Regions from separate parts of the Solibacillus sp. FSL K6-4121 genome, predicted to be linked through region 1. Evidence: riboswitches for the same ligand, from Rfam matches in the RefSeq annotation. Region 1 holds a riboswitch; each other region holds the start of a gene.
The links. Region 1 has a riboswitch for thiamine pyrophosphate ahead of thiT (energy-coupled thiamine transporter ThiT). Riboswitches for the same ligand answer to the same signal wherever they lie in the genome.

Region 1 (7,806 bases):
TAACTTACATGAAAAAGTAGATTACTTAAATAATAAAAACTATGCAAAGCTGCATTATACAGCGCCTGGAACGGATTTAACGATAGAGCTTCCTAAAGGTCATTTATGGTGCGGTGCAGGCAGTGTCAATGAAAAAGGCGAAGAATTCATGGCTAATATGCCAACTGAAGAAGTTTTTACAGTACCGCATAAAAATGGTGTAAACGGGTATGTATCTAGTACAAAACCACTTAGCTACGGTGGCAATATAATTGATAATTTTAAAATTACATTTGAAAAAGGGCGTATTATAAAAGTTGAAGCTGAACAAGGCGAAGAAGTTTTGAAAAACCTTGTAGCAACAGATGAAGGCTCTCATTATTTAGGGGAAGTGGCACTTGTACCTTTCCATTCACCTATCTCTGAATCGAATATTTTATTTTACAATACACTATTCGATGAAAATGCATCAAACCACTTAGCCATTGGCAGTGCTTATGCATTTTGTTTAGAAGGCGGGAAAACGATGTCACAGGAAGAATTAGAAAAACACGGATTAAATAACAGTATTACGCATGTTGATTTTATGATTGGTTCTGCGCAAATGAATATCGATGGCATTACTGAAGATGGTCAGGCAGAAGCTGTTTTCCGTGATGGAAACTGGGCATTCTAAATCTTCAAGATGTCGCCATATTTACAATTTATTCTGTAGTAAATGCATAAATCCCCCTACAATGTTCCAATTTATTAGGTTATAATTGGTTAATGATTCTTATTATTAAATAGAGAGGAGTTTTTATGATGTTTGATCACCGTCATCCGTTTTTGTCTGATTATTATACGTTAGTTTTAGGTTTCTCAGCAGTTATTCTCGTTCTTTTAGTAATGTTTATTATGTACTTACGAATCGGATTACAATCTCATGACTCTGTTATAGTAGATTCAAAGGCTAATGCATTCGCGCCAAACGAAAAATCACTAGATGGTCACCACCATCATTAATATTTTTCACAACCGTTCTATTTGAGCGGTTGTTTTTTATTGCTGAATTACTGCTTTAGTTCTCTTTATTTATTGGATTTTTAACTATAATTGTGCGCATTTATTTGAATTATCTAAATAATATTTTAAAATGAATACAGAAACGAAAGGGGTACGAATAAATGTCTGCATTACAAAATATTCTAGAGTTTAATGAAAAGTTTGTTGCTGAAAAGCAATATGAAGAATACGCAACAACGAAATTCCCTGATAAAAAGATTGTTGTTTTATCTTGTATGGATACGCGTTTAGTAGAATTATTACCAAAAGCAATGAACTTGCGCAACGGGGATGTAAAAGTTGTTAAAAGTGCTGGCGCAATCGTAAATCACCCATTTGGTGGCATTATGCGCAGTATATTAGTAGCCGTGTATGAATTACAGGCTGATGAAGTATATGTTATTGGTCATTATGATTGCGGTATGAGTGCCGTTGATTCAAATGTTATGATCGGTCATATGCTTGAACGTGGAGTAAAACAAGAAACGATAGATGTTATTAATTATGCACGCGTAGATTTAAAAGAATGGTTACGTGGTTTCGGCGATATTAAAACGAGTGTTTTAAAAAGCGTTGACTTAGTAAGAAAACATCCATTAATGCCTGCTGGTGTTCCTGTACACGGTCTTATTATTGATCCTGCAACTGGTAAATTAGATTTAGTAACTGATGGATCTGAAGAAGTAAAATAATAAGCTATAGCCTTACCCACAGGACTTTTTTGGGTAAGTGCTATAGCTTTTTTTATAATCATACAACTGTATAAAATCACCTATTTATATATTCTCGCTGTAATATTGCGTACATATAATGGTCAACCCATTTACCATTAATAAATAATAATTCTCGGAGTAAACCCTCTCTCGTAAATCCTGACTTCTCTAAAACGCGTATAGATCCCACATTTTGAGGAGCGACATATGCTTCAATACGATGAATATTTAAAGTTGAAAATGCGAACTCCATTACTAAACGTACCGCTTCGGTTACAATGCCTCTTCCTATAAATTTTTCATCCATAGAATATCCGATAAAACCGCTGGAGTATGGCAATCGTTTTATTGAATAGAGCGAAATATGACCAATCAGTCTACCTGTTTCATTATGGAAGATCCCAAACGAAAACTCTCTATTTGTTTGCAAAAGATGCATGCTTTCCATTATTTTCTTGTACTGTGTCTCTTCTGTATAAAATTCATCCCGATGTAACGGCTCGTATGTTGACCAATAAAATTTATTATCCACTAATAGCTTAGTCAATGCTCTTGCATCAGACAGTGTAAATGTACGCAATGAACATTGTTGCCCAATAAGTTGAACCATTGGACCCTCCTTCTTTCGAAATAGCTTGATTAAGCTTTTCATTTAACTCACCTACATTTCACAGCCAAACTTACTTATCTGTTTTTGATTTTTTCTTTTTTGGCTTTGGCTGTATTTCTATAAATTCAGGTTTTTCACTATCTGCCGCAAGTACCTTATGTTTTTCAAAAACATTGGTAAGCTGAAGACCTCGTTTAGTAATTTGTGTTTCGATTTGAGCAACCGCTTCTTTTAGCACTTGTACTCGAGCATAAAATTTATCGTTGCCAGGGATTAAACACCAAGGGGCATTTTCTGTATTTGTTTTAGCAAACATTTCATCTGCCGCTTCCATATATAAATGGAACTTTTCACGATTTCGCCAATCTTCATCTGTGAGTTTCCATGATTTATATGGGTCTGCCGCTCTTTCCATAAAGCGCTTCAATTGCTCATCCGCATCAATATGAACCCAGAACTTAACTATAATATAATCTTCATCCGTTAATTGCTTTTCAAAGTCATTTATTTCGTTATAAGCACGCTTCCATTCATGTTCTTTTGCAAAGCCTTCAATGCGTTCCACTAATACACGACCATACCAAGAACGGTCAAAGATGGCAATCTGGCCATGCTGAGGCAGCTTCCGCCAAAAACGGTGCATATAGTGATAACGCTTTTCGTGTGGCTGTGGCGCGGAAATTGGTGAAACGATTAAACCACGTGGATCAATGTGTTCTGTTAATCGCTTTATTGCGCCCCCTTTGCCTGCTGCATCCATGCCTTCAAATACGAAGATGAGACCGATTTTATTGTTGTATAAAAATTGCTGTATATTAAGCATTTCATACTGCAACTCTTTCAATTGCTTTTTGTAGAGCTTCTTATCCAATTTTAATGTCAGATCCAGATCGTTTAGGTTTTGCATTCAACGGCCCCCTCTATTGCGAATCATTATATATATTTTACTTGAAAGTGTTTAGAAATGGTAATTGTTGCTGTAATTTATTTGAATCGTTTGATTATTTTATGTTAATCTAATCTCCCTATAGAACAAAAGTAAAAAACGTGGCCGCATTATATGCTTCCACGTTTTTTAATTAGTCTTCTAATGTTGTTAAAATAATTGGTTTATCTTTCGTTACAATAATCGAATGTTCTATTTGTGCAACTAATGATTTATCCGGAGTAATAAATGTCCAACCATCTCCGGATTCAACAATATGCTCTGCCTTTGCAGAAATGAACGGCTCTACTGCTAAAACCATCCCTTCTTTCATAATTGTTGTATCCCAAGCATCATAATAGTTTAATACGTGGTTAGGCTCTTCATGCAATGATTTACCTAAACCATGACCTGTTAAGTTCATAATTACCGTTAGGCCGTGATCACGCGCTTCACGCTCAACTGCCTTACCAATTTGATTTAATTTTGAACCTGCTTTAACTTTTGTCATTGCACGTTCAAATGCAGATTTTGCTACAGCACAAAGTTTTTCCTTATCTTCATAGCCTTTTCCAACAACAAAGGAAATTCCTGTATCTGCAAAATATCCATTTAAAGAACCTGATACGTCGATATTGACGATATCTCCTTCTTGAATCACTTTATTACCTGGAATACCATGTGCCACTTCATGATTCACCGAAATGCAAGTATAGCCTGGGAAGTCATATTCACCTTTTGGGCCTGAAATAGCGCCAGCATCAGCAAACATACGTCCTGCAATTTCATCCAATTCTTTTGTCGTCACGCCAGGTACTGTCGCAGCTTTCATCGCTTCACGAATTTCAGCACAAATACGTCCTATTTTTTTAAACGCTTGGATTTCTTCTTGAGTTGTAACAATCATGTGTAACTTCCTTCCTCTTAAACAATGTCTACCCTTAACTATAACATACTTAAAATCGGTTGTAAGTGTTCATTGTTTTTTTAAATGATGTGTTTAAATACAGGAATTATGTGCAAAAATGATATATAGATTAATGTACATTTATAATAAAAAACAAACTAGATTTGAAGTGTGGAAATCCGCACTGCAAACCTAGTTCTATTATAATAATTTAATTTATTGTACTTTTTGCAATAAACGTGGTGCAGAAGTGAATAACAGAACGGCAATAATAGCTGTAATAATTGTTGCTGGCAGCATGTAGGAACCGTTGTAGAGAATTGAATATGTCCATACATTATCGTCGCCTGCAAATTCCTTAAAGAAGACAACTCCGGCAAGTAAGTGGCAAACGAATCGTAAAGCTCCACCTAATAACGTACCTATTATAATATAGAGTGCCATCTTTGTTTTATGGAGTGACTGTGTTGCTTGCAATAAAGGCTTTCTTATAACTGCGGCTAAACCTACTACAGTAAAAGCAAGACCATAATCCAGAATTGCCTGAAGCCAGTGGACGATATACGCTCCAAACATCATTTGCATTATTCCAATTAGTAGGCCAGTTGCAAGACCTGCTGTTAGCCCCCAACGAATTGCCATTAAAATAATAGGAACCATTACAAAGCTGATCGATCCACCTTGTGCCCACATTTTAAATGATATTTGATCCAACACCAGTCCGACGGCAGCGAAAATCGCTATTTCCACCATCATAAGTAATCTTTTTTTGTCCATAACAATGCTCCTTTCTTTTTTCCGATGTAACAGAAGTGAAGAAGGAATAGAAATTCATCTGCAAAAATAAAAAACGATAATCAGGACAAAAGCCTGACTATCGTTTGAACAGTCGGTTTCTATCCACATCCCTACGCAAGTGCTAACTTACAGGTTCAAAGAGTCAGTGCAGTTACGTGCACAATCTCAGCCGACTTACTCGGCTCCCCTTGTGGTACATCTAAATAATTATTGTTTGAACAAACTTATTGTATCGAATAATTTTCCAACTTTCAACAGCCGATTTTTTTGAAACTAAATTCCAGACAGATGCGTATACAAGCAAAGGAGTGAATGAAATGAATCAATCAAAAGGTTTGAGTGCTTTAAGCTATTTAAGCTTTTATTTTGCACCGTCTATCTTGCCGTTTATTATATATATAGTTTCAAAAGATGATTTTGTAAGGGCGCACTCCAAAAAGGCTTTTATTACACAGTTTATCCCGATTGCTTTTGGTATTTTGTATATTATTTACTTTTTCGTTTCACTTTTTTTAACGCATGAAACGTTGACTATGCAAGATTTCTTTGTCAGTTCACATTTTATTGCCATTGTAGTTTTAGTTATTATGGTTTCAATAGTAGGGATTTGGAATTTAGTGAAAGCTATTAAAGTTCTACGTTAATGTTTATGAAAGCTTCATAATTGGGTATATTTCTTATACGAAATGATATTCGTTAAGGAGTGAACACTTATGAAAATTAACAAACTTGTTAAAACAGCAATTAAGTATGGTCCAATACTTTATCCAATCATAAAGAAAATGATGGATAAAAAATCTTCTACTCCACAACCCGCAACTGCTACACGCCGAGCTACAAAACGCTAACGTAAAAAAGATATTTCACCCTATCATTCGAGTGAAATGTCTTTTTTTTTTGAAAACTTTTATTTAATAATAATTTCCGTTTTACTATAGCCTTCTTTTAACTTTTGTACTTGTAAAATGACCGGCATAGCTGCTTTAAGTTCGGCGACATGTGAAATGACACCGATTAAGCGTCCTGTCTGCTGTAGGTCGATTAAAATATCGATAGCGCGGCGCAATGCCTCTTCATCCAATGTACCAAAGCCTTCATCGATGAACATTGTATCGATATGCACACTACCTTGAACACTTTGGATAACATCCGCCATTCCTAAAGCTAATGAAAGTGATGCATTGAACTTCTCACCGCCGGACAATGTTTTTACATCGCGTGTTTGCCCTGTATTACTATCATATACATCAATACTTAACCCGCTTTGAGCATTTCCTTCCTTGCGACCCGTTGACTTTAAAAAGTATTGACCATTTGATAAAACTCGAAGTCTCTCGTTTGCAGCATGTGTTACTTTTTCTAAATAACCTATTTGCGCGAATCGCTCAAAAGAAATTTTCGCTTCATTCTGTCCACGAATTAAATCATAAACATGTTCAACTTGCATTAATTTTTCTTTATAATCTTCTATTTGTCGAGCTGACTTTTCAAGCTTTTCTAAAGTTTTCCCACACTGCAATGTGTAAGAATGAACTAACTTCATTTCTGAATATTGTGCTTCTACTTGCTCTGTAAGAAGCGTAATTTGTTGCTCAAAAGCTTTTAAGTCCACCAATTCTTTTCCTTCTAGCATTTGATGTTCTTCTGCAATTTGCACTGTTAAAGTATGAAAACTTTGCTTATAGTTATCTAAAGTTTCCTGAATTTGCTGTTGAACATGCAATGGAAGCAGTGCTTGCTTATATGCTTCTAAATGGAAGCCTTCTTGTATGAGTACAGACTCAAATGAAGCTTGCGTTATTTTATTTTCCTGTTGTTTGTCAGTTAAATTATTCATTGCATGTTGATAATTAACTTCACAAGACTTTTCTTCTAATTGGATATTTTGCAATGCTTCCAACGCTTTTTGTATTGTATTTTTCAAATGATGATACTTTTGCTGGAGGCTTGTCAATGCTTCTGTAACTTGTTGAACCGTAGAAAATTGCGGCAGTAAAGACTTTTCACTTTGCTCAAGCTTTCCCTTCTCTTGTGCATATTGTTGATCAATTTCCGATACATATTGCTGCCCTTTTTCAATCCGACCTTGAAGCACTTCTTTGTTTTCCAATAGCTGTTCCAACTTTTTCTTTTCTATTACTAATTGCGCTTGTTGCTGTTTTTGCATCGATAATTGATTCGTCAATATAGATAGTTGCTGCTCGTATTCGTCAAGAGATGAAGGGTCAATTTCCAGCTGTTGAAGTATCAACTGTTTTTCATTTAATGCCGCTTGTTCTACCTCCAATTTCGAACTTATTTGATAAAAGTTCTGCAGTGCATTGTCACTTTCACGGCGTAATACGGTCAATTCATTATCGTCGACATCCATTGCTTCACTGCTATGGATCGCTGGATGCTCTGTGCTTCCGCATACAGGACACGCTTCCCCATGTTGAAGAGATGTAGCGAGAAATGCAGCATGATTACTGCGTATCTGTTGTTCCAGCTTCTTTAATTTATCCTGGGAATGATTTGCAATTTGTTGTTTTTCAGCCAGTGTTTTCGTTAATGCCGCTACGTTAGATTGGAGCTTTAAAGTTTCTTTCGCAAGCTCAATTTTCTTAGTCATCATTGCATGTGCTTCAAACGTTTCCTGGTACGAAGCCACTTTTTGTTCCAGGTCATTTATAATTGTACGCTGCTCCTGATGCTGTTCTTTTAATGCAATATCTTCTTTTAGAAGCTTTTCAAATAATTGTTTTGCGTTATTTTGATTTTCCTCTATTTTTAAAACGGATTTCCGCTGGTCATCTATCGATTGATAAATCGGTAATAGCTGTTCTAACTG
Region 2 (7,806 bases), on a different contig from region 1:
ATTTTCTTTTCAAATAAAAAAGAGCCTTAATTAAAGGCTCTTTAATAATATGGAGAAAGGTAAAACTATCCCATATATACACTTTCACATGTTCCGGCTACAGGCTCGTAAAAACAATGTTGTTTAAATTGCCCTGTAAATGGTTGCCCATACCATGTAGGAGGACATTCCCCTGAAGGATTAAAATACCAGAGGGCATATTTTGCTGGATGGTCTCTCCAAAAATCTAATGTTTGCCTTGCCAAACGTTGTTCAGTAGGTCTTGCACGCTGATAAAACATATTTCCTTTTTGAACTGCTTCAAAAGAATAGTTATTTCCCTGAACTTGAAAAATAACCTGCTCTACTGTTCTGACGTCTCTAAAGTCTAAACAATCCGCGACAACTCGATTTACAATTACATTCCCAACATATAACATCCCTTGCTTACCTTCACCTTCAGCCTCAGCTCGCATCATTCTTGCCATCAAATCGACATCTGCATCTCGGTACTTAACTCTTGGCATTTTTTCACCTCATATTTATAGTATGAAAAAGTTTGCTAGGATGCGCATATCTTAATTAGTTTTGTATAAAAAATATTTCAAAAAGTGCTCTTATTCATTTATGACTTTTTCTCTCGCATTAATAGAGCATTAAGTTCATAAATTAGTATATAGAAAAAGGAGGACCGACAATTCAAATTCATGTTGTACAGCCAGGAGAATCGCTATGGGGAATTGCGCAAGCTTATGGAACGACGATACAGAATATCGTAGATGCCAATCAAATTCCTGAGCCTAATCGCTTAGTTGTAGGGCAAGCGCTTGTGGTTCCAGTAAATGGTCAATATTATATTGTTCAACCAGGGGATAGCTTATGGTCAATAGGACAACGTTTTAACGTGAATTATTTGACACTTGCACAAGTAAATGGTTTATCTCCAAACGCGTTATTAATGATAGGAACACGTTTATATATTCCACCCGCTGCGAAAACATCTGCTGAAATTTTTGCTTATGTTGAACCAAGAGGCGACGAAGTAAGTGAGCTACTAGTAAATCAAGTTCGTGAAACGAGTCCCTATTTAACGTATTTAGCCCTATTCAGCTATGAAGCAGGACGGGATGGTTCATTAAAGGCACCAGTAATTGAACCATTACCTAGTTTGGCGGCAGAAAATAATGCGAGTATTGCAATGGCGATAACGAATTTAGAAGATTATCAGTTCAGTAGTGAGCTAGCACGTGATATTTTTCAAAGTAAAGCAGTACAAAACTTACTTTTTGACAATATTATTGCAGAAGCAAAAAGAATTGGGAATGTTTCGGATATCCATTTTGATTTTGAGAGAATACCAGGTGACCAAAGGGAAGCCTATAATAATTTCTTGAGAAGCGCGGTAGAGCGTATGCATGCTGAAGGTTATACAGTTTCCACGGCACTGGCGCCAAAGTCGAGTGCGAATCAGCCAGGGGAATGGACGGTAGGTCATGATTATAGAGCTCATGGGGAAATAGTAGATTTTGTTATGCTAATGACATATGAGTGGGGGTATTCAGCAGGACCTCCTCTGGCTGTCTCCCCGCTCCCTCAAGTTGAACAAGTAGTTCAATATGCTTTAACGGAAATTCCGGCAAATAAAATTTTACTTGGGCAAAATTTGTATGGGTATGATTGGACGTTACCTTTTGTGCAAGGGGGAGAATATGCAGAAGCATTAAGTCCACAGCGTGCAATTGAAATAGCCAAACGTTATAATGCAGCCATTCAATATGACTATACCGCACAGGCACCTTACTTTAACTATTATGATGAGCAAGGACGTTCACATATTGTATGGTTTGAAGATGCACGTTCCATTCAGGCAAAATTTAATCTAGTAAAAAGACTGAATTTACGGGGTGTCGGTTACTGGAAACTTGGTTTACCTTTCCCCCAAAACTGGCAACTTATCGGTTCAAACTTTAATGTCGTTAAGAAATAAAATAGGAATAAATAAAAACTCAGATGAAATGCTTATAGCTCATCTGAGTTTTTATAAGTGATGTGGCAATTTACAATCGTACTTCGCATTAGAAGTATATTATGAATCTAAAAATTTACCATTTACTTGCTATGTAAATTTTATTCTGATACACTCGACGTAATTAAATGCATTTGCAGGGGGACACATTTGTGTTGAGAAGGTTAAAACCTGACCCTTAGAACCTGACCGTTAATACGGACGTAGGGAGCAAAGTACAATTATACATATGTACTTACTAAGACCCCGCGTATTTTACGTGGGGTCTTTCTTTTGCAGTGTCACTTAATAATATTTTTATTAGGAGTGGTAAAAATGATTGCATGTACTATAGCAGGATCCGATAGTGGGGGCGGGGCTGGCATCCAAGCTGATTTAAAAACCTTTCAAGAGCTTCGAGTATTCGGTACATCAGTGATTACAGCTTTAACGGCTCAAAATACAAAAGGGGTGCATGGAATCTATCCTGCTACTGCTGATTTTGTAAAGGATCAATTAAATGCAGTAATCGATGATTTTGATTTAAAAGCTGTTAAAACAGGTATGCTGTTTAATGCAGAGATCGTAGAAACAATTGTCTCGGTATTGGAATCTAAAGAAATACCACTTATTGTAGATCCAGTAATGATTGCAAAAGGCGGTGCTAGCTTACTGAAAGAGCAAGCAACAATAGCTTTAAAGGAAAAACTACTTCCGGTTGCTACGGTTTGTACACCGAATATACCCGAAGCAGAAGTATTGACCGGGCTAACGATCAAAACCGAGGAGGAAATAGAGCTTGCAGGGGAATATTTATTAAATTTAGGTATGCAATGTGTAGTGATAAAAGGTGGTCATTTAGCGGGTAAGCATGCGATTGACACGGTGTTTATTCGAGGGGAAAAGCCTTTTAAAATGAAAACAGAAAGACTGAAAACAATTCATACACATGGAACAGGATGTACATTTTCAGCAGCAATTACTGCAGAAATTGCGAAGGGGAAGCCATTAAAAACAGCGATCATTGAAGCAAAAAAGTTTGTCCAATTAGCAATTCGTTACCCACTGAATATTGGTCATGGATTTGGTCCTACAAACCATTTTGCCTACCAGGAGCACCGAGGAATTTGCGATGTGCAAGTAATTTAATTAATTTATTGAGTAAATTGTACCCGTTTCTTGAAGTGAATAGCTTGTGGCATTTTTTTAACTCTCAAAAAGTACTACTTGCCTAGATATAGTAATGTATCAATTTGCTCTTTTCTACTATTCTGGCAATTTAGTATGATGGACTTGTTGAACAATTTAGATAATAGGAGTGAAAAAAATGTGGAAAAAACTTTCTGCTTCGGCCCTTACATTAACACTTTTAACTAGTGGAATGGCTGGGGTATCAGCGGCATCTACTTCCAACAATGAAGAAATGACACGCGGAGATTTTGTGAAGGCAGTCATTGATGCATTAGGGGTAGAAGTAGGTTCTGGACAATCCGTTAAATTTAAGGACGTACCCGATTCACTGAAGCCATATATTGAAAAGGCTGTGGAACTAAAGTTAATTAAAGGTAAAACACCGACACAATTTGCACCAAATGAAAAATTGACACGCACACATGCCTTCCTTATTGCAGCTAGGGGTATACAGGATGAAAAACAATATTCCGAAAATGTATTAAATCAATTTAAAGATGCGAATAAAATTGGATCTGGGAATCGTCAAGAGATGGCAAAGGCAGTAGAGTTAGGCTTATTAACAGGCTATGAAGACGGGACGATCAAACCGAATGAGTTTGTCACGAAAATGCAAATGCAAAAGATTCTGCAGCGGTTTTTAGCGGAATATAACCCAGTTGAAGCAAATACGACCGTGGCATTGCGCATTTTAGGTACGACGGATATTCATACTAATATTATGAACTATGATTATTATAAAGATGCGCCAACGAATAGTTTAGGCTTGGCAAAAACTGCGCTGCTCATCGAAAAAGCCCGTGAGGAAAACCCGAATACGGTATTATTTGATAATGGAGATGCCATTCAAGGAACGCCTCTTGGCTCTTACATTCAATCCGTGAAAAAATTAAAAGAAGGAGAAGTCCATCCTTCTATTGCATCAATGATTGCGCTAGATTATGATGCAGCGACTTATGGCAATCATGAATTTAATTACGGTTTAGAATTTATTGATGAAGTAACAGATGATGCACCATTCCCGTATGTTAATGCGAATGTACGAAATGCTTTAACTAAGAAATTAATGTATGAACCGTATGTCATGATTGAAAAAGAAGTACTTGATTCTACAGGAAAAAGTACGATGATTAAAATTGGTGTAACAGGCATTGTCCCTCCACAAATTTTAAAATGGGATAAAGCAAATTTAGAAGGAAAAGTAACGGTAGATGATTCTGTAGAAGCGGTAAAAACAATCGTTCCAGAGATGAAGAAAGCTGGCGCGGATGTAGTAGTTGTACTGTCGCACTCAGGTATGGGTGATGATATACATGAAATCGGTGAGGAAGATGTATCCTATCTATTAACAAAAATCAGCGATGTAGATGCGGTTATAACAGGACATGCCCATGATGTATTCCCAGGAAAAGTAGATAGCACTTTACCGAATGTGGATATTGATAATGGAACAATGAACGGTGTACCTATCGTAATGGCAGGTAAATTTGGTAGCCATCTAGGAGTAATTGATTTAGAGCTTGAGAAAAAAGCTGAGTCTTGGGATGTGATTTCAGGAAAAGGTGCCGTGCGTGAAATTGCAAAAGATAATGAAAATGTAAGCAGTGCAGTTGTGGAAAGCGTAAAAGAAGCCCATGAAGGGACAATTGATTATGTGCGTCAGGCAGTAGGAACAACTACAGCAAATATACATAGTTATTTCTCACAAGTGCAGGATGACCCTTCCATTCAAATCGTAACAAATGCCCAAGCGATTTATGTAAAAGATAAAATTAAAGGAACACCATTTGAAAGTCTACCTGTATTATCAGCGGGTGCGCCATTTAAAGCAGGAACGAGAAGTGATCCAGAGTACTACACATTCGTACCAAAAGGTGAGTTGGCAATTAAGAATGTTGCAGACCTATATTTATATGACAATACATTAGCTATGTTAAAAGTGACAGGTGCTGATGTGAAAGAATGGCTTGAAATGTCTGCTGGTCAATTCCACCAAATCGATATAAATAAAGAAGATGAACAACAACTAATTAATGCTGAGTACAGATCATATAACTATGATGTGATTGATGGCGTCACTTATGAAATTGATGTAACACAACCAGCCAAATATGATGCTAGTGGAAATATAGTTAATGAAAAGGCTTCCCGCATTGTAAACTTACAATATGATGGAAAGCCGATCGATTTATCACAGGAGTTCATTGTAGCGACAAATAACTATCGTGCGAATGGAACATTCCCAGGTGTACGAAACGCGACTGCAGTTGAAGTATATCCAGATGAAAACCGTCAAGCAATCATCGACTATATTTTAGCTGAAAAAACAATTGATCCAAGTGCAGATGGTAACTGGAAATTTGCTGCGTTTCCAGGAAACGTGAAAGTGGTATTTGAATCGTCGAAAAAAGCAGTCGATGTGTTAGATGAAAATAGTAAAATTCATTATATTGGTGAAGGTACAGATGGTTTTGGTAAATATGGATTAAAAACTAACTAAAAATTTTAAAAGTAGAAGTTCCTCACACAAAGAGAAACTTCTGCTTTTTTGTTTATGGGTGTATAGAATCGGAGAATTAGAACTTTGTCAACACCATATGGAATGAAAGTTTCGGAGTTAGTGGTAACTATTGGTCAACTTTTATATCACAAAACACCATTTTAATAGCATTCGTAATTCGCAATGGGTATCGTTCCAAATTATAGGTGAAAAAATTTAATAAAAAGTATTTTACGATAGGGGTACGAAAGGAGGCGTACAAAATGAAAAAAAGCTTTATCACATTTTGTGCATTTGCACTTTTAGCTACTCAAGCTCCAGCAGCTAACGCAGCATCATCAACTGGAGGAGAGGTAACACCACAATATAAATCTACTCAAAATTATGAATATAAAAAGATAGCATCTAATAAATATTTTAATAATGGGAACTCGGTGTCTAACTTTATTGAGATTAAAAATGATCATTTTAAAGATGGAAAAATTTCAATTAAAATTAAAAAAGTTAAAAAGTCTGTTTCCAATAAAAATGAAAAAGGTACTGTTGAAGAGGTGCCAGCTGAACAACCAAAAGCACCATCGAAGGAAGCAACACCAGAACAACCAAAAGCACCAGTGAAGGAAGCAACATCAGAACAGCCAAAAACGCCAGTGAAGGAAGTAGCACCAGAACAACCAAAAGCAACTGAAACAACACAAACGTCGACTCAGTCACCTGCAAAACAACCAACAAACACCGTAGCATCTAATTCATCGGACATAGATGCAATGGAAGCGGCAGTTGTAGAATTAACAAATGCTGAGCGTGTAAAGGCCGGTTTACAACCATTTCAAACGCATGCACCATTAATGGCGGCAGCACGTGAAAAATCACAAGATATGAAAGATAAAAATTATTTCTCTCATACAAGTCCAACTTACGGTAGTCCATTTGATCGTTTGAAAGCACTAGGCATTAGCTATAAGGCAGCTGGTGAGAATATCGCCAAAGGTCAACGTACAGCACAGGAAGTTGTTACAGCTTGGATGAATTCTGAAGGTCATCGTGCAAATATTTTAAATGCAAACTTTACACATATCGGTGTTGGGTATGTGAAGGACGGTAATATTTGGACGCAACAATTCATTAAACAATAATAGTTATTTATAGAAGCATCTCCATGACTGAGTAAATCAATCATGGAGATGCTTCTTTTTTTATTCAATATACTCCTTAGTTATATAGATAACAGCGCGTTGCCAAAAAAATAAGCCTGTATAGAGTACTCGTTTGACATTAGTAACAACCTCTTGTTAGAATTGGGTTGTTGCTTTTGAAGGAGTAGACGAAATTATATTTTTGGAGTTGATATTTAAGATGAAAAAATTTAAAACCTTTGGGATGACTTTAGGGGTTTCTTCAGCACTTCTTTTGGCTGCGTGCGGAGATGATACTAATGGTAGCAGTAGTGAAAACGGAGATAACAATAACCTTAGTGAACAAGTAGACTATACGATAGTCGGAGTTGAACCCGGCGCTGGATTGACAGGTCTATCACAAGATGTATTAGATGAATACGAAAATCTGGAAGGATGGACATTGCAGGAAAGTTCAACTGCAGGAATGCTTGGAACTTTAGAACAGGCAATTCGTAACGAAGAGCCAGTCATTGTGACAGGTTGGACACCGCACTGGAAATTCTCTGCCTATGACTTAAAAATTCTTGAAGACCCTAAAGGTGTTTTAGGTGGAGCGGAAAATATTCAAACACTTGCAAGAAAAGGGTTGGAAGAAGACTTGCCGGATGTGTATACAGTAATGGATCGTTTCTATTGGGAGCCGGAAGATATGGAGCAAGTGATGTATGATGCACAAGATAGTGGTGATTTTGATGCAGCTGCAGCTCTTTGGATTGAGAACAACGAAGAAAAAGTAAGTGAATGGACAAAAGATATCGCCCAAGCTGATGGTGAGAAGGTTAAAATCATTTCAACTCCTTGGGATTCTGAATTTGCATCAAGCAGTGTAGTCAAACTTGTCCTTGAAGGATTAGGATATGAAGTTGAAGTTACACCGGTTGATCCTGCAATTATGTTCCAAGCAATTGCAACAGGTGAAGGGGATGTCACTGTAGCACCATGGTTACCATCAA
Region 3 (7,806 bases), on a different contig from region 1:
AAAAGGTGAATACTTTGCGACAGTATCTGCAACAATTACTGACAAAGATATTTCAAAAGCAACATCTGCAGCGGATGAAAAAATTGCTGATTTAGAGCTACCTAAAGGTGTTACGACTGGTGTAGGTGGTGTTGCAGCTGATATGACTGAAACATTCACTCAGTTAGGTGTAGCGATGATTGCAGCGATTGCAATTGTATACTTCATCTTAGTTGTTACATTTGGTGAAGGTTTGGCACCATTTGCGATTTTATTCTCATTACCATTTACTGTAATCGGTTCTTGGATTGGATTATTCGCGACAGGTCAAACGATTTCTGTATCAGTTATGATGGGACTACTGATGTTAATCGGTATCGTTGTCACGAACGCAATCGTACTTGTAGACCGTATTATCCGTATGGAACATGAAGGTATGAATATGCGTGAAGCAATATTGGAAGCCGGGGCAACACGTTTACGACCAATTTTAATGACCGCGATTGCAACAATTGGTGCGATGTTACCAATGGCATTCGGTGGTGCTGGTGGCGGACTAATATCTCAGGACTTAGCCGTAACAGTAATTGGTGGTTTATTATCATCAACAGTACTAACTTTAATCATCGTTCCGATTGTATATGAAGTATTATCAAGAATGCTGAAGAAAAATCGTAAAGATGTAAAAGACAATTAATATGGGCGGCCTGTAGGAATAATATTCTTACAGGCCGTTTTTTATTGTACAGTTAAGGGTATAGAAGTTAAGTTTTATACACCTAAGTGGGAGGAATTTCATGGGAAAAATATTGCTTTTTAGTTTAATATTTTTTGCAGCAGCCATTATTAATCCAATGACTACAAATGCTGCTACAGAAAAGGTTGACCTTGGAAAATATCCGGTACAAGTGATTGCAAAAAAGAATATAGAATTGAAAGATAAAAATGGGGCTGTTATAAAAAAAGTAGCAAAAGGTGAGAAGCTTTTATTAACCGGGATACATGGTAAGCAAGGTATCGTAAAAAATTCGTCTAAAACCACTTTTCTTACTTTAACCGATGTCCACTATGACCAATTAGTCGACGGTTCGAAAGTTTTAACATTTGATGAGGTAGCCTCAAAGTTAAAGCTAATATCACAAATGTATCCTTCAATTACGAATTTACAGGAAATCGGACAATCAGTTGAAGGGCGTTCTCTCTATTCCATAAAGCTCGGAACTGGTAAAAAGGAAGTTTTATTCGATGCAGCTTTCCATGGTCGGGAACATATGACGACCAATGTGCTGATGGAAATGATTGATACATATTTAAAGGCTTACTTGAATGGTACGAAGATAGAAAAATATGATGTAAAAACGATATTAAGTGAGGTAAGTATTGTGTTTGTACCAATGGTTAACCCAGATGGTGTAACACTTTCACAAGGTGGAAAAGTGAAAACACCTATGGCCAAGTTAAGAGCGATGAATGGGAGCTCCAATTTTAATCGTTGGAAAGCAAATATAAATGGTGTCGATTTAAATCGTCAATTCAATGTGAACTGGCAATTAATAAAAATGACAAAGCCTTCGTTTAAAGAATATAAAGGTAAGGCGCCGAATACAGAGCCTGAAGCACTTGCAATGAAAAGACTGATTGATCGCGGCAATCATTTAGCCTATGTATCCTATCATTCTTCCGGTCAAATTATATATTGGAGTCGAGCGAAGACCGAATTTGCTCGTACTAAAAAGCTAGTAAAGGGAGTTTCCTCAATTACAGGCTATAAAATGATGCCCGTAACAACAAAAAACGAACCAATCGCAGCTTCTGAGGACTACTTCACAAAAGTTAAAGACCGACCTGCGATGACGGTTGAAATTGCACCATATGCCGGTGAAGCCTCGGTGCCACTAAAACGCTGGAACAATGTTTGGAAGCAAAATAAAACTGTCGGACTTTACGTAGCGAATGAAGCGAGAAAATGGTAGGCAGTAGGAAAAAATTTAAATTACCGTTGCATTTATTCAGAATTATCAGTAGACTAGTAGTAATTAAATGAATTTGCAGGGGGACACGTAAGTGTTGAGAAGGTAAAACCTGACCCTTAGAACCTGTTCCGTTAACACGGGCGTAGGGAGCAAAATGTACAAGCTAATAATCGTACGTGGCGCTCTCCATCTTTTTGGAGAGCTTTTCTTTTGCAAATTTTTTAATTGCGGGGGGACACATTTGTGTTGAGAAGGTTAAAACCTGACCCTTAGAACCTGACAGTTAATACTGGCGTAGGGAGCAATAAGTGCGTACATATGCACTTTTTTAGGCATCTCTACTTTTTGTAGAGGTGCCTTTTTTGCTTACGCCTCCAAGGAGGAAATAGGATGGATTTTTGTAAAGAAGTAAGAAAGCAAACGGAATATTATTGGGAGGCCAGTTTGAAGCATCCATTTGTACAAGGTATTGCTGATGGAACATTGGAGCTGGAAAAGTTTAAATTTTATATGCTGCAGGACGCCTATTATTTAAAGCATTATATGAAACTACTAGCGATGCTGGCAGCAAAAGCTAATGAGGATGAGGATGTAGCTTATTTCCTGGAAACCGCGAACTTTATACGGGAAGCAGAGTTAGAGCTACACCGTACGACTTTTAAAGAATTGCACGTTACACCTGAAGAAATCAGAAATTTCCAAACAGCACCTGCAGCGTACAATTATGTTAGTCATATGTATCAAGCATTTTATACAGGGGCGATTGCCGACGCATACGCTGCGATACTACCTTGTCCGTGGTTATATCAGGAAATCGGGGTCGCATTACGAAAAGCAACACCGGGTGTTAAGTTGTATCAGCAGTGGATTGATTTATATGCCTCTGCTGAGATGGAGGAAACAATTGAAAAACAAAAGGAAATGATGAATCGATTTGCACAGATGCCAGGAAATGATGAACGTGAATTGACAGCCCATTTCAAGCGCAGTTGCTATTATGAATGGCAGTTTTGGGAAATGTCCTGGACTTGTCAGGATTGGCAACAGGAAGTGTATATGAATGAGCATGCTACGATTTTATAAGGGCATAGGTGTATGAAGTTAATGGCAGTAACAGATGATTGTCAGCCGATTTTAGCATTAGCGCAAAAAATTATTCAGATACAGCAAAGTGTGGATTATATACAAATACGTGAAAAGACAAAAACAATAAAAGAAGTGATAACTCTACTTGAATATTTGGATGCAGGAGAGGTTCCAAAAGAGAAAATAATCATAAATAGTCTTGTGGATATCGCCTTGTATAGCGATATTCCCACAGTACATTTACCCGAAATAGGGTTTTCTGTACAACAGGTGAAAGAGAAATTTCCGCATCTCAATATAGGGAAATCGGTTCATGATTATACAGGCGCAATGGAGGCAGAGCGGCAAGGGGCTGATTATGTTCTTTATGGACATTGCTTTGAAACAAACAGCAAAAAGGGAAAGGTTCCAAACGGTCTTTCTCCTATTAATGAAATGAAAAAGAACTTAAAAATTCCCGTCTTCGCGATTGGAGGAATTCATGTAGATCGAGTCCAGGCACTCCATGATGTAAATGCAGATGGGATTGTAGTTATGTCGGGTATTTTTTCGGAAACGCATCCGTGTGCAGCAGCGAACCAATACAGGGAGGCCATTAAAGATGCAAGCAAGCTATGACGTAGTCGTAATTGGCGGAGGGATTATTGGAAGTGCAATTGCTTTTTATTTAGCAAAGAATCAAGTTGAGGTGGCCGTGCTTGAGGAAAGTCGAATTGGACTAAAAGCGACAAGTGCAGCGGCGGGTATGCTTGGAGCACATTCGGAATATGAAGGCGATGGAAAGGAGTTCTTCACTTTTGCGAGATACAGTCAGGCGCTTTATACGAAGTTAAAGGATGAACTATACGGGCTAAGTGGCATTGATATTGGCTGCAAAAAGGGAGGGATTTTAAAGCTGGCCTTTTCTGAACGTGACAAGAAAGAATTAGGAGCAATACTCACACTGCCTACTGTGAAATGGCTTGAGGCAAATGAAGTAAGAAATCTAGAACCCGATGTTTCCCCGCATATAATAGGAGCTGCCTATATTGAAGAGGATGTTAGTGTATTGCCGTATCGTGTATGTCAGGCCTTTTTTAAAGGGGCACAAGTTTACGGTGCATCCATTTTTGAACATACAAAGGTGTTAAAGATTCAAAAGCAGTTGGATTCTTTTCAAATAGATACAACACTAGGGATGATCAAAGCAAAACGGGTTGTTATTGCTGCGGGTGTTTGGAGTAATCCTTTTTTTCAGCAGCTAGGAGTAGAGCAGCAAATAACACCGGTCAAAGGGGAATGTATTGCTGTGGAAGGAAGAAGCACTTTTTTAAAACACACTATTTTTCATGATAAATACTATATCGTTCCTAGAAATAATGGGGAGCTAGTTATTGGAGCTACTATGGAGGAAAATGATTGGTCAGAACACGTAAGTCTAGATGGCATGGAAACATTAATTCAAAAAGCGAAGGAACTCTTTCCTGGAATTGGTCAGATGAAGATGAATGCTGCTTGGTCAGGATTGCGTCCACAAACATTCGATCAAAAACCATTTATAGGCTTTCATCCACATGATGAATCGATATTATTTGCGACAGGACATTATAGAAACGGGATTTTATTAGCACCAGCAACAGGAGAGATGATTACGAGCTTTATATTAAATAGGACTGTAAAAAAAGAATGGGTCGAGGCTTTTCAGATCAATCGACCGAACAGGAGATGAGTAAGCGATGTCTATTACAGTGAATGGGAGAAAGCAACTCGAGCTTTTTGAAAATGTTCAGCAATTACTGAAACATTATGGCTTAGAAAATCGCATTGTTGTCGTAGAAGTGAATCAGGAAATTGTTATGAAAGAAAGCTATGAAACGACGCGCTTATCACAAGGTGATGTTGTAGAGATTGTTCATTTTGTTGGAGGAGGATGAAGTATGTTAAAAATCGCAGATCGCACATTTCAGTCTAGACTGCTGTTAGGGACAGGGAAATATCCGTCATTTGAGTTGCAGAAAAAGGCAGTAGAAGTCTCACAGGCAGAAATTTTAACGTTTGCCGTAAGAAGAATGAATATTTTTTCAGAAGAGCAGCCTAACTTTTTGGAACAGCTTGATTTGACGAAATATACGCTATTGCCTAATACAGCAGGAGCCAAAACGGCAGAGGAAGCGGTGCGTATAGCAAAACTTGCTAGGGCATCGGGATTGTGTGACATGATTAAAGTCGAGGTCATTGGAGACTGGCATACATTGCTACCGGATCCCCTTGAAACCTTAAAGGCGTCAGAAATGCTGTTAGAAGAAGGATTTATCGTTTTACCGTATACATCGGATGACGTCGTTCTAGCTAAACGCCTTGAAAGTTTGGGTGTTCATGCGATTATGCCAGGTGCTTCACCAATCGGCTCAGGCAAAGGGATTATTAATCCAATGAATTTAAAGTTTATTATAGATCAGTCAACGATTCCGGTTATTGCAGATGCAGGGATTGGCTCGCCTAAAGATGCTGCCTATGCGATGGAGTTGGGAGCAGATGCGGTATTACTGAATACAGCTGTAGCTGGCGCAAAGGATCCTGTAAAAATGGCTGAGGCAATGAAGCTCGCGATAGATGCTGGCAGATTAGGCTTTGAGGCAGGCAGAATAGAAGAAAAAGAGTATGCAACTCCGAGCAGCCCGACAGCAGGAATGGTGACGCCTTGAACAATCGTTATGCAAGACAATCCTTATTTTTAGGAGAAAATACGCAACAACGTATCCAGCAAGCAAAAGTCTTAATTATTGGGGCAGGTGCACTTGGCTCAGCGAGTTCTGAAATGCTGGCGAGAGCAGGAATTGGGCATTTGACGATTGTTGATAGAGACTATGTTGAATGGAGCAATTTACAGCGCCAGCAGCTCTACGTCGAGACAGATGTCCATCGCAAATTACCAAAGGCTATCGTAGCTAAACAAAGACTGGAGCAAATAAACAGTGAAATTATTATTGAAGGTATTGTGGAGGATGTGCACGGACTAAATATAGAAACATTAATGCAAGGGTATATGATTGTTGTCGATGCAACGGATAATTTTGAAACAAGCTTAATCATTAATGATGCGGCAAATAAGCAAGGAATTCCGTATATATTTGGTGCCTGTGTCGGGAGCTATGGTCTTACATTGCCTATCGTCCCAGGAGAAACCCCATGCTTACATTGTTTACTGCAGCATTTACCGATGGACACGATGACCTGTGATACAGTGGGTGTCATTAGCCCAATTGTTCTAGTTACGGCTGCGTATCAAGTGACATCCGTAATGAAATGGCTTTCAGGAATCCCATTGCAACCAATTGTTCAATCGGTCGACCTGTGGAAGGAAGAGCACGCAAAGATTCATGTATCGAAGCTTAAAAATCCACATTGCCTTACTTGCGGTGAACAACCAATTTACCCTTTTCTCCAATTAGAGCAACAAATGAAGGTAGGGGTGCTTTGCGGGCGGGATGCGGTTCAGCTAAGACCTGGCCAATCGTATAAGTATTCGCTAGAACAAATTGCAGAAAACATAAGTAAGCAAGTGACAAAGCTAATAGTAAATCCATATTTACTATCGTGTCAGTTTGAGACATACCGCATCGTTTTCTTTGAGGATGGTCGCGCCATTATCCATGGTGTAGCAGACCCTATGTTAGCAAGAGTTGTTTATAATCGATTTATACAAATAGGCGGAAGCAATCAAAGAGTGCAAGTGTAAATATTTCAAATGAAATGTGGTGAACAAGAGAGTACGAAACATAAATTCGTACCCTTAACCTATTTGGTCTGATTAATTGCCCTCCTAAAATAAAGGAAGATTTTACCGTTATTTGAATGATGTCGGTTATTTTAGGATAAATAAGGGAACGTTTTACCGCTATTTTCAATAAAATCATTAAATTTCTTGTTTTTTAGGTCAATAACGGCAATATGTTCCCTTATTTTTACTATTTTTCATGTTATTTTAAAAATAACGGAAATTCATTCCTCTATTTATCTCGTTACGCAATTCAATTTAAAAAAGCTTGGGAGGCAAGCCTGGAAAGCCTGCCTCGGAACGGATTACAACGGACGGGAACCTCAATAACACTTGCTTCATCGTCTTTTCCCGGAGCGCAGCAGAACGGACTTCATTAGAAAATCTTATTTTCAATTTCTTCTCCCACACTAATAGTTATTAACCGTAATATTTCCATAAAAGATATTAGTTGTTGATAATTGAAATTTGTTCCTGTATAGTAATGAGCAACTTATTAAGGAGGAATGTTTATGCTGAAATTAAAGGCATCCATATTTTCTACAACACATCATCATACAAAGTAGTCTTGCTATCTTTATTAATTTATTAATATCGAATAGGAAGACTATTTTTCGTGGAATCGTATACATAAAGCCGTTATAGGAGCTTTATATAGACGATTTTTTTTATTGCCAAAAATAAAGGGGGAACACAGCAATGAAGAAAATGGATTATCAAAATGTAAGGGGTACACAGGATTTTTTACCGGAGCAAGAGGTTGTACGACGTAAAATTCGCCGAACGTTGGAGGATACATTTATTTTATACGGCTGTAAACCATTAGAAACACCGATGATTAATTATACCGATTTAATGGCTTCCAAATATGCGGGTGGGGCAGAAATTTTGCAGGAAATGTACACCTTAACTGATCGTGGCGAACGTGATTTGGCACTTCGTTATGATTTAACCATTCCATTCGCAAAAGTAGTCGCGATGAATCCAGGGCTTGCGATGCCATTTAAACGT

Region 2: another riboswitch for thiamine pyrophosphate. It lies ahead of thiD (bifunctional hydroxymethylpyrimidine kinase/phosphomethylpyrimidine kinase); the one in region 1 lies ahead of thiT (energy-coupled thiamine transporter ThiT).
Region 3: another riboswitch for thiamine pyrophosphate. It lies ahead of tenA (thiaminase II); the one in region 1 lies ahead of thiT (energy-coupled thiamine transporter ThiT).

The regions. Positions count from the first base shown of each region.
Region 1 covers NZ_JBBOCS010000001.1:315,804-323,609, forward strand. The annotation lists gene MHH95_RS01730 (aminopeptidase) at 1-655, shown strand, start outside; gene MHH95_RS01735 (hypothetical protein) at 784-984, shown strand; gene MHH95_RS01740 (beta-class carbonic anhydrase) at 1,146-1,715, shown strand; gene MHH95_RS01745 (GNAT family N-acetyltransferase) at 1,792-2,346, opposite strand; gene MHH95_RS01750 (polyphosphate kinase 2 family protein) at 2,417-3,253, opposite strand; gene map (type I methionyl aminopeptidase) at 3,426-4,178, opposite strand; gene thiT (energy-coupled thiamine transporter ThiT) at 4,395-4,955, opposite strand; TPP riboswitch at 5,067-5,175, opposite strand; gene MHH95_RS01765 (DUF4870 domain-containing protein) at 5,294-5,620, shown strand; gene MHH95_RS01770 (hypothetical protein) at 5,690-5,824, shown strand; gene MHH95_RS01775 (SMC family ATPase) at 5,884-7,806, opposite strand, start outside.
Region 2 covers NZ_JBBOCS010000002.1:1,471,824-1,479,629, reverse strand. The annotation lists gene MHH95_RS17090 (cell wall hydrolase) at 66-506, opposite strand; gene MHH95_RS17085 (glycoside hydrolase family 18 protein) at 677-1,966, shown strand; TPP riboswitch at 2,134-2,232, shown strand; gene thiD (bifunctional hydroxymethylpyrimidine kinase/phosphomethylpyrimidine kinase) at 2,321-3,133, shown strand; gene MHH95_RS17075 (bifunctional 2',3'-cyclic-nucleotide 2'-phosphodiesterase/3'-nucleotidase) at 3,312-5,675, shown strand; gene MHH95_RS17070 (CAP domain-containing protein) at 5,939-6,811, shown strand; gene MHH95_RS17065 (glycine betaine ABC transporter substrate-binding protein) at 7,032-7,806, shown strand, end outside.
Region 3 covers NZ_JBBOCS010000002.1:639,459-647,264, forward strand. The annotation lists gene MHH95_RS12600 (efflux RND transporter permease subunit) at 1-676, shown strand, start outside; gene MHH95_RS12605 (M14 family zinc carboxypeptidase) at 777-1,952, shown strand; TPP riboswitch at 2,020-2,118, shown strand; TPP riboswitch at 2,172-2,270, shown strand; gene tenA (thiaminase II) at 2,343-3,035, shown strand; gene MHH95_RS12615 (thiamine phosphate synthase) at 3,057-3,656, shown strand; gene thiO (glycine oxidase ThiO) at 3,640-4,746, shown strand; gene thiS (sulfur carrier protein ThiS) at 4,754-4,951, shown strand; gene MHH95_RS12630 (thiazole synthase) at 4,955-5,722, shown strand; gene MHH95_RS12635 (ThiF family adenylyltransferase) at 5,719-6,756, shown strand; gene MHH95_RS12640 (histidine--tRNA ligase) at 7,495-7,806, shown strand, end outside.